Regions from separate parts of the Streptosporangium sp. NPDC004631 genome, predicted to be linked through region 1. Evidence: riboswitches for the same ligand, from Rfam matches in the RefSeq annotation. Region 1 holds a riboswitch; each other region holds the start of a gene.
The links. A riboswitch is a leader RNA that binds a small molecule or an ion and turns the genes downstream of it on or off. The one in region 1 is predicted to bind cyclic di-AMP.
Positions count from the first base shown of each region.

Region 2: another riboswitch for cyclic di-AMP. It lies ahead of ACWEF2_RS03220 (coiled-coil domain-containing protein); the one in region 1 lies ahead of ACWEF2_RS19245 (CHAP domain-containing protein).
Region 3: another riboswitch for cyclic di-AMP. It lies ahead of ACWEF2_RS02165 (hypothetical protein); the one in region 1 lies ahead of ACWEF2_RS19245 (CHAP domain-containing protein).
Region 4: another riboswitch for cyclic di-AMP. It lies ahead of ACWEF2_RS12945 (C40 family peptidase); the one in region 1 lies ahead of ACWEF2_RS19245 (CHAP domain-containing protein).

Region 1 is NZ_JBSGCR010000018.1:33,645-35,836, reverse strand. It holds gene ACWEF2_RS19250 (aldose 1-epimerase family protein) at 1-139, opposite strand, end outside; gene ACWEF2_RS19245 (CHAP domain-containing protein) at 298-993, opposite strand; cyclic di-AMP (ydaO/yuaA leader) riboswitch at 1,012-1,150, opposite strand; gene ACWEF2_RS19240 (alpha/beta hydrolase) at 1,528-2,192, opposite strand, start outside.
Region 2 is NZ_JBSGCR010000002.1:350,796-352,987, forward strand. It holds gene ACWEF2_RS03220 (coiled-coil domain-containing protein) at 18-989, opposite strand; cyclic di-AMP (ydaO/yuaA leader) riboswitch at 992-1,126, opposite strand; gene galT (galactose-1-phosphate uridylyltransferase) at 1,198-2,192, opposite strand, start outside.
Region 3 is NZ_JBSGCR010000002.1:108,967-111,158, forward strand. It holds gene ACWEF2_RS02160 (DUF4253 domain-containing protein) at 1-434, shown strand, start outside; cyclic di-AMP (ydaO/yuaA leader) riboswitch at 866-1,017, shown strand; gene ACWEF2_RS02165 (hypothetical protein) at 1,256-2,089, shown strand.
Region 4 is NZ_JBSGCR010000010.1:69,399-71,590, forward strand. It holds gene ACWEF2_RS12940 (hypothetical protein) at 1-43, opposite strand, end outside; gene ACWEF2_RS12945 (C40 family peptidase) at 414-923, opposite strand; cyclic di-AMP (ydaO/yuaA leader) riboswitch at 1,006-1,164, opposite strand; gene ACWEF2_RS12950 (NlpC/P60 family protein) at 1,669-2,192, opposite strand, start outside.

The DNA of each region.
Region 1 (2,192 bases):
TGTAGTGCGGGATCGGCCCGTCCGCCGGCCAGCCGGTCACCAGGTCGCGCCCGCCGTGCCGGAGCACGCGCAGGGCCGCGGCCCGCTCGCTGATCTCGGCGTGCATATCGCCGCCGCGGAGGGTGAACTGCCTGGACACGGTGGTCCTTTCGCCGGAGGAGGCCGTGGGGCGGATGCGGCGGCCGAGACCGGCCGGACCCGCGACCGACTCAAGGGTCGGGCGGCGGCCGCCGTTCGTCAAATGAACGGCCGAAGGGGCGCGGCCCGGCGGCCGCGCCCCTTTCCGATGCGAGCCGGTCAGTCGCTGTAGACCGGGTAGCCGTAGCCGACGACCTGGGAGATCGGCCGGATCCGCTCCTCGACCCGGCCGTTGCCGGTGTTGCCCTCGATCGTGGTGATCGTGCCGTTGCCGTTGTCCTTCTTCACGAAACCGACGTGGTCGATCCCGCTGATGTTCTTGCCGCCGGCCCAGTCGAAGTAGACGACCGCGCCGGGCTTGGGAGTGGTGCCCCAGTGGTTGTTGGTCTTGAACCACTTGGCGTGGGTGACGGTGTAGGCGTCCCAGCCCATGGTGGGCCGGATGCCGGCCTTCTCGCCGACCCAGGAGACGAACATCGCGCACCAGGGGGCGTTGGCGTACGCCTGGAGGGCGCCGCCGTCGCGGGCGACCGTCTCCTGGGCGCGGGGCGACGACATGTACCAGGACTGGAACTTGGTCCCGCCGCCCCGGGAGTTCTCGCTGACGCCGATCTGCTGGGCGGCGATGTCCAGGACCTGCTGGGCGCTGACCTTCGGCAGCCGCTCGGCCTCAAGCTGGAGCGGGGTCATGGCGACCCTGGAGGTCTCGGTGCGGGAAGGGCCGAACGGGGTGTGTCCGGGAGTGTCCGCCAGGGCGGCGGGTCCCGCGAGGACGCCGCCGGTGAGGGCGATGGATGTTCCGAGGATGACGCGGGCCAGGTGGTGCTTCCCGGGGGTGAGGAGGTGCTTGGCCATGAGGGGTTTTGACTCCTTGCTTCGCTTCCATACCGCTTACCGGGTTAGCTGACGGGTTCGGGCTGGGAAGTGCCCTACAGCGCATGTACGCGCCGATTCACCCCAAAAACGTGGTTCCCCGGTTCCGCGAGGTTCGCGGATTCAGCGGCCACGCTCACCTGGTGGAGGAATCCGCCTGGTGAAGCGTGGTCGGGCAATGTGGTGGCAATGCGCGGACCTTCGCAGGTCCAGGCGTTCGCCATGAATTCGTAGAAGCTATGCGAACCGGACAGACGATTACAAGTCCGACACATTGCTATGGCTTGGGAATACGCCTGGATCGAGAGGGCGGGCCGGCCGCGCTCCGAGGCTCTCCGGTCCGTGTCGATCTTCGGCCACGGGCCGGGAACCCCTGCGGGAGAGGCGCTCCCGTGTGCGAAGCCGGAGAGGGGGTGGTCACGGGACGGTCACGCCGCCACCCTCCCGGGCGCCAAAGGTAAATCTTTTCGCTGACCCGCGGTTTACCCGGCCGTTGACGTCCGGCCTTACCCGGCGTCAGACCCCGGCGCCGATGGACCCCATGAGCATGGGGAGCGCGCGCTCCAGGCCGCGCCGCCAGTACGGCCAGCTGTGCGTGCCGGGGCCGTAGAAGTCGACGGTGATGCTGTCGCCGTCGGCCCTGGCCCGCTCGACGAAGGTCTGCGCCTGCCGGAGCAGGGCCGTCTCACCCCGGTCCACCGCGGTTCCCGCGGGGTCGAGCGGGCCGGGGGAGCCGTCCCCGCAGGAGACGAAGAGCCGCGTGCCACGCAGCCTCGCGGTGAGGTCCGCCGGGTTGTGCGCGGCCCATTCGGGATCCCGCGGGTCGCCCCAGAGATCGGCGGAGTCCTCGCCGTAGCGGCCGAGCAGCCGCTGGACGCCGTCGTAGCCGTCACGGGTGTGCAGCACGCCGGAGAAGGAGGCCGCGGCCTGGAACAGGCCCGGGTGGCGGGCCGCGTAGGACATCGCGCCGAACCCGCCCATGGACAGCCCGGCCACCGCCCGCCGGTCCCCGGCGCCGTAGTCGCGCTCCAGGATCCGGCGGACCTCGGTGAGATGGAAGGTCTCCCAGTCGGGCCCGTCCCGCCAGTCGGAGTAGAAGCCGACCTCGCCGCCCTCCGGCATGACCACGATCACCGGGTAACGCGAGGCGAGCTCGGCCGCGTCCCCCTCGGTGGCCCAGG
Region 2 (2,192 bases), on a different contig from region 1:
GCGGGGGCTCCACGGCGCTAGTACATCGAGATGTGGGGGTGGTCGTAGTGGTTGGCGGTGATTCCGCCCCGGTTGGACATGGCGCGCCAGCCGGAGCCCATGTTGATGCGCTGGCGCCAGATCACGTACTTGACGCCGAGCCGGTCCTTGTTCTTGATGGCCCAGGCGGAGATCTCGTCGCCGAGCCTGATGTTCTCCGCCGAGGGCATCGAGCCGCCGGTGCTCATCATGAAGTCGCAGGCGCGGCCCAGGGGGTGCTCGCCGTTGCCGCCGGTGCGGTAGCAGCCGACCTCGTGGGGGAGTTTGAAGCGTTCTTTGATGGCTTCGAGCATGATCCGGGTGCGGTCGGTGATGTTGTCGCCGCCGGTGGGGAGCTGGGGGACCCAGCTGCCGTCGGCGCGGCGGCCGGAACCCATCGGGACGAGCTGGTCGAGTTTCCGCTCGATGTCACGGATCACCCTCTCGGCGCCCTGGCGCTCGGTCTCCACGACCTTGGCCTCCACGCCGATCTGCTCGGTGAGCCGGGCCGCCTTGTCGGCGGCCTGCTTCTTGAGGTCCCGGCTCTGGGCGAAGTCCCGCAGGTAGGCGGTCCGCTGGGCGATGAGCTGTTCCATGACGACGGCGCCCTCCATGTCGGGGGCGAACAGCAGGGCGGGCAGGTCGGCGGCGCTGCTCTGGTAGCGGAGCTGGGCGATGGAGTCGACCTGTTCGCTCGCCTTGTCGTAGGTCTCCTCGGCCTTGCGCAGATCGACCTGGGCGGCCTCCTCGGCCAGCCGGGCCTTTCGCAGAGACTCCCGTTTGGCCGCGTAGGACTCGATGAGCTTGTCGACCTTCTTGTTCAGCCGGGCGAGTTCGGCGCGGAGCTCGGGCTCGGCCGGTTTGGGGGCGGCGCTGCCCGCGGACGCGCTGCCCAGGGTGAACGCGATGGCCGAGAGCACGGAGGCGGTCAGGGCCGCATGACGACGGAACGTGGGGGGCGAGGCCGCCACGGTTCTCCTCTCCTCACGCCTACCGGGTTAGCTGACGGGTTCGGGCTGGAGGAAGCCCTTCCACCGAAGTGGTTCACCCCAAATGCGTGGGTCCCCGGTTCCCGGGCGAGGCGCCCCGGATTAGGCATATCGGATGTTATGTCCGATGTGTGAGGATAGTAGTGGTAAACGGATGGTCATGCGACCCCAAGTCGAGACCGATCAGTGATCATTCCGTGATGACGGATCGGAGGAGTAGCGCCGCCTCCTCGGGCAGGACGTCGTTCACGAAAGCCCCCATGGCCGACTCCGAACCCGCGAGATACTTCAGCTTGTTGGGTGCCCGGCGGATGCTGAACAGCTCCAGGTGCGCGTAGGACAGCTCCCGGCCGACGTTCACCGGTGCCTGGTGCCAGGCCGCGACGTACGGCATGGGCATACCGAAGAGCCCGTCCAGCCGGCGCAGCACCTCTGTGTAGAGCGGCCCGAACGCCGCGCGCTCGGCCTCCTTGAGCCCGCCCAGGTCCGGAACCCGGCGGTGCGGGTAGAGGTGGACCTCCACGGGCCACCGGGCCGCGGCCGGCACGAAGGCCGTCCAGTGGTCGTTCGCGGCGACCACCCGGACCTCGGCCTCCCGCTCGGCGGCCAGTACGTCGGCGAAGAGGTTGCCGCCGGTCCGCTCCCGGTGGCGCTCGGCCGCGCCCAGGGAGAGCCTGGTGCGCGGGGTCACATAGGGGTAGGCGTAGATCTGGCCGTGCGGGTGGGCCAGGGTGATGCCGATCTCGGCCCCCCGGTTCTCGAAGCAGAACACCTGCTCCACGCCCGGAATCGCGGACAGCTCGGCGGTGCGGTCGATCCACGCCTCCATCACCAGGTCGATCTGGCCGGGGGAGAGCCGGGAGAAGGAGGAGTCGTGGTCGGAGGTGAAGCAGACCACCTCGCACCGGCCGGTCCCCGGCCGGGCCTCGCTCATGCCGCCGATGTCCCGGTGCGGGCCCGGCTGCGCGGAGAGGGATGGGAAGCGGTTTTCGAAGACCACCACGTCGTAGGAGGCCGAGGGGATCTCCGTGGAGTGACCGGGGGTGGACGGGCAGAGCGGGCACTCGCTCGTCGGCGGGAGGAAGGTGCGTCCCTGGCGGTGCCCGGCCACCGCCACCCACTCCTCGGTGAGCGGGTCGTAGCGCAGTTCCGAGGCGGCGGGCCGGGGCGGCAGGTCTCGCCGGT
Region 3 (2,192 bases), on a different contig from region 1:
CGTTCGGTCCGGGGTGTCCGGGACCGGCCCCGTCGGGCGAGCTCGCCGCCGACCCCGGCGCGGTCGCCGACTGGTACGCCGGGGTGATCGCCGAGCGCCGGACCCCGCTCGGGCTGGTCGCGGCCGACCGGGGTGCCGACGCGCTGGCCGTCATGGGGTGGCAGGGGGCGCTGAACCACAACGAGTGGATGGTCCCGCTGGCGGCCGTGGTGCGCAGCTGGGAGGACCGGTTCGGGGCGCGGCTGGTCGGCATGGGGTTCAACACCCTGGACCTGAGCGTCGCCGCGCCTCCGGTCACCCCGGAGCACGCCCTGCACGTCGCCGCCGAGCACTGGACGTTCTGTCCCGACAGCGTCATCTACAGCGCCGGGACGCTGATCGACTACGCCGAGCAGATCAGGGGGAGGAACGCCTGGTCCTTCTGGTGGGACTGACCGTCCGGGTCGCGGAGGCGGGACGGGCCGCACGGGTGAGGGCGGACCCGGCCGATTGGGCTCTCCGTGGATCCGTGGGCATATGCCGGGGCGGGCGGCGTCGTTGTGAGAAGGATCGGCGCACCGGCTGGGGGCGGCGGCTGCGACAATCGAGCGACTTGTTCGTAAAGCCCGTCTTCTTCGGGGATTAAGGGGAAGAAGCCGCAGGTCAGGTGGGTGATGACGATAAGATCATTAGGTAGGTTTCCTAATGGTTTCGCCGAACCTAACAGCGTGGAGTGAGGATGGTCAAGGCCTGGCCAATGGCTCTTTCTTGGCCGTTGAAGGTAGATCTTCTGGGGTTTTCATGGCTTTTGTTTTGCTTTGTCCCCATCTGGTAGGTAGTGTCCTAGTCGTTATCGGTCGGCGACTTGCCCTTCAGGAGAAGGAGCGGCCAACCGACGTCGAATCCCGAAGGCCCCCAGGGGGCCGCGGGAACCGGGGACCCACTTCATGGGGTGAATCCGCCGCAGGCCTGCGGCGGTAGGGCAACTCCAGCGCCCGAACCCGTCAGCTAACCCGGTAGACGAGATGGAGAGGAGATCCCCTTCATGGATCGCTGTATCGCCTTCGTCCCGGTGCCGCCTACCGTGTTCGTGCCGATCATCTAAGACTTCCTCGCCGCGCCCGGTCGCGGCACCACCTCGCATCGCGCCTCGCGTAGCGTCCGGCCCCTCCGGCTACGCCTTCTCTTCTCCGTGAGCGCGTACGCGTATACGCCCGTGTCTTCCTTGACCTCTTGTGCGGGCTGTCCTGTTCCCTCGCGAAAGAGTCTGCTTCCTATGCGTTTTTCCCCTCGTCTGCGCCATCACGTGTTCGCCGCCACCATCCTGGGTGCGAGCATCCTCACCTCCGCCGGCGTCGTCTCGGCACTCCCGGCCTCGGCCGACACCGGCTCCTCCTCGTCCGCCGACTCCGAGACCATCCTGCTCAAGGGCTCGACCAAGGCCTCCTACTTCTGGGACGACTCCTCAGGCCGGGCCGGGGACACCGGTCTGCCCGCGAGCGGCAAGCCCATGCAGAAGGGCATGATCGCGAGCCCGAGCTGGCCGCTGTTCACCGAGGGCTATGTCGTCTACAAGGGCAAGAAGGCCAAGTTCTTCGTCGGCGACCGAGGCCCCGGTATTCCCTCCAACAACGGTGTCATGATCGACCTTGACGCCAAGAGCTTCGCCGACCTGACCGGCGGCACGTTCAACCCCAGCACGCTGGGTGTGGACGGCGTCGGCGGCATGGGCCACATCAAGGTCGACTACGTCGTCACCAAGTGGGGCAACGGCGTGGGCAAGAAGAACCACCCCGTGGCGTTCGCCAGCGGCGCCTGGAAGGTCATGGACTCCAACCCGGCCGAGCCGCCGAAGGTCGTCCTCGCCGACCCGGCGCAGCCGAAGAAGGACCGGGAGGCCGACAAGACCGACCTCGCCGACGCGCCCGGGATCCTCATGCCCAACGGCGGCGTCGCCCCCGCGGCTCTCGCGCCGAAGGGCTTCCGGGACCTGAGCGGGTCACAGACCGCCCCCATCACCTCCGGCTCCGCCAACGCGCTGGCCGGCGCGGCGGGACTGGCCGCCGTGGGCGGCGCCACCTTCCTGATCGCCGGTCGTCTCAGCCGGTAGATCACGGAGCACCGCGCACCCCGGTGGATCACGGGCCGCCACATCCCGGTAGATCATGGGACGCCGCGCCCGGTGGGCCGTCAGGCGCCGCACTCCGGTGGAT
Region 4 (2,192 bases), on a different contig from region 1:
GCATCCCGGCGAGCACGGCACGGCGCCCTCTCGGGAGCGACATGTCAGCCGATGCTAGTGGACCGGCGACCGGCGGTCGCGTCCGCCGGGACACCGCCGGCGAACCGGGCCGGGGCGGTCGAGGAGAGGCGGCTCCACGATCACAGGCGTGATCGTGGAGCCGCCTCCTCTACCTGTTACCCATCTCCTCCGGAGCGGGTTGTGGTGTCACCACGTCCGGCCGGCTCCGGTCCGGCCCCATCGGCCACGGCGCGGACGGCACGGGCGGCGTTCCCGCGACCCGGCTCCGCGACGCGCCGAGAACGCCGTTCGACGTTGAACGGTCCGGACACCTGTCCCCCTCCACGGCGACCACGATGGGGTCAACTCTCCGGCTGTGCCCCGAACCGGATGGACGGGGCCGTGTCCCGCTGTCAGCCGCCCGGACGGACGGCTCCGGCGAAGGAGGACCTGTAGTAGCCCCTCAGCCTCACGATCCGGACCGTCTTGCCGCTGCTCGGCGAATGGACCATCCTGCCGTGGCCGACATACATGCCCACGTGGCCCTTTCCGTAGAAGAACAGCAGGTCACCAGGGTGCAACCTGCTCCATGAGACCTTCTTCCTGACGACGCGGTACTGGCTGTACGTGACCCTGGGGAGGGAGACGCCGGCCTTGCGCCACGCGTACTGGACAAGGCCCGAGCAGTCGAACGCGCCGGGACCGGTGGCTCCCCACCGGTACGGATCGCCGATCTGCCGCTTGGCCACCGATACGGCCTTCCTGGCCTTTGTCCTCTGCCGTGCGGCCCTGTTCATCGCGGTCTTGGCCGTGCGCTTGACGTGAGTCTTCGCCGTGCTCCCGACCTGAACCGCGGCCGCGCTGTCCGTCGCCGCCCCCGCCGCCGTGGGTCCCAGCGTGACCGCCCCGGTTGAGGCGGTCAACGTGAGGACAAACCCACCGAGGGAAAGACGAAAAAGGCGTGACAAACGAAGGTTATGCAGGGTGGTAGACAGGATTTCTCCTTGGGACTTCCACTGATGCCTACCGGGTTAGCTGACGGATTCGGGCTGGGAAGACGCCCTACGACACAGATATGTCGATTCACCCCTGACCGTAGGTTGACGGCCTATTGGTTCCCCGGCTCCATGCCTCCTGGCTGCACGAATTCGGCAGGTCACCGTGGTGGGGCGGACCCCTTGGAGGAACGGCGACCAATTGGATTTCTATCGGAAAGCCGGCCTGGGGGACCGACGCTCGGCGCGACGGTATGGCTTACTCGCCGCGACGCCAGAAGCTACTCTGATCATCACGTTTCGGCAAAGCCCTCACAAAGTTTAAAGATCAAATAACGCTTCTCGCGCCCACGGAAGACCTGCTCGGGGGCGACTTCATCGGTCGAATATGACTCTCGTCACACCCTCCGGATCATTATTCGGAAAGCGCCTCTCCTGTCGCGTACGTCACATCTTTGGCGACCTTCTCACCCTCCGCGTACGGCCCACGGGCCACTCTCGGCCCCGCCATGCCCACCCCGCTCTCCGGGATCGCCGCGAGGCCGCGCGCATCCGCCGGCCCTCAGCCGCGCTCAGTCCTCCCAGCGGAACGATCCAGCGGACCCTTCCGTGGAACGCTCCAGCGGCACCGGACGGGGCGCTGAGGGCCGAGCGGGGCGCTGAGGGGGCGGGCTCAGGGGCGGACGGCCCCGACCAGGCGGCGGCCGTAGGCCGACAGGGGAACGACCTTGACGACGTCCCCGGTCTGGGGGGCGTGGACGATCTTTCCGGCGCCCGCGTAGAGGCTCACATGTCCCAGCCCCTCACTGAAGATGAGGTCACCGGCCTGGAGTTCGCTCAGGGAGACCTTGCGGCCGGCCCCCCAGCTCCACTGCTCCCAGGTCGTGCGGGGGAGGCTGACGCCTCCGCTGCGCCAGGCCGCCTGGACGAGGCCGGAGCAGTCCCAGCCTCCCGGGCCGGTGCCGCCGTACTGGTAGGGCTTGCCGACCTGGGCGAAGGCGAAGCTCAGCGCGGCCCGGGCGTTGCCGGACGCCGGGCCGTTGTACTGGATCCCCGAGCTGTTGGGGTTGCCGGTCCTAAAGGCGCCGAGATCGCGCAGCACCTTCGTCTGGAGCTTCACCATCCTGTCGGCCTTGGCCTTCTCCTCGGCCAGCTCGTCACGCGTCCGATCGGCCTCGGTCAGGGCCTCCCTGGCCT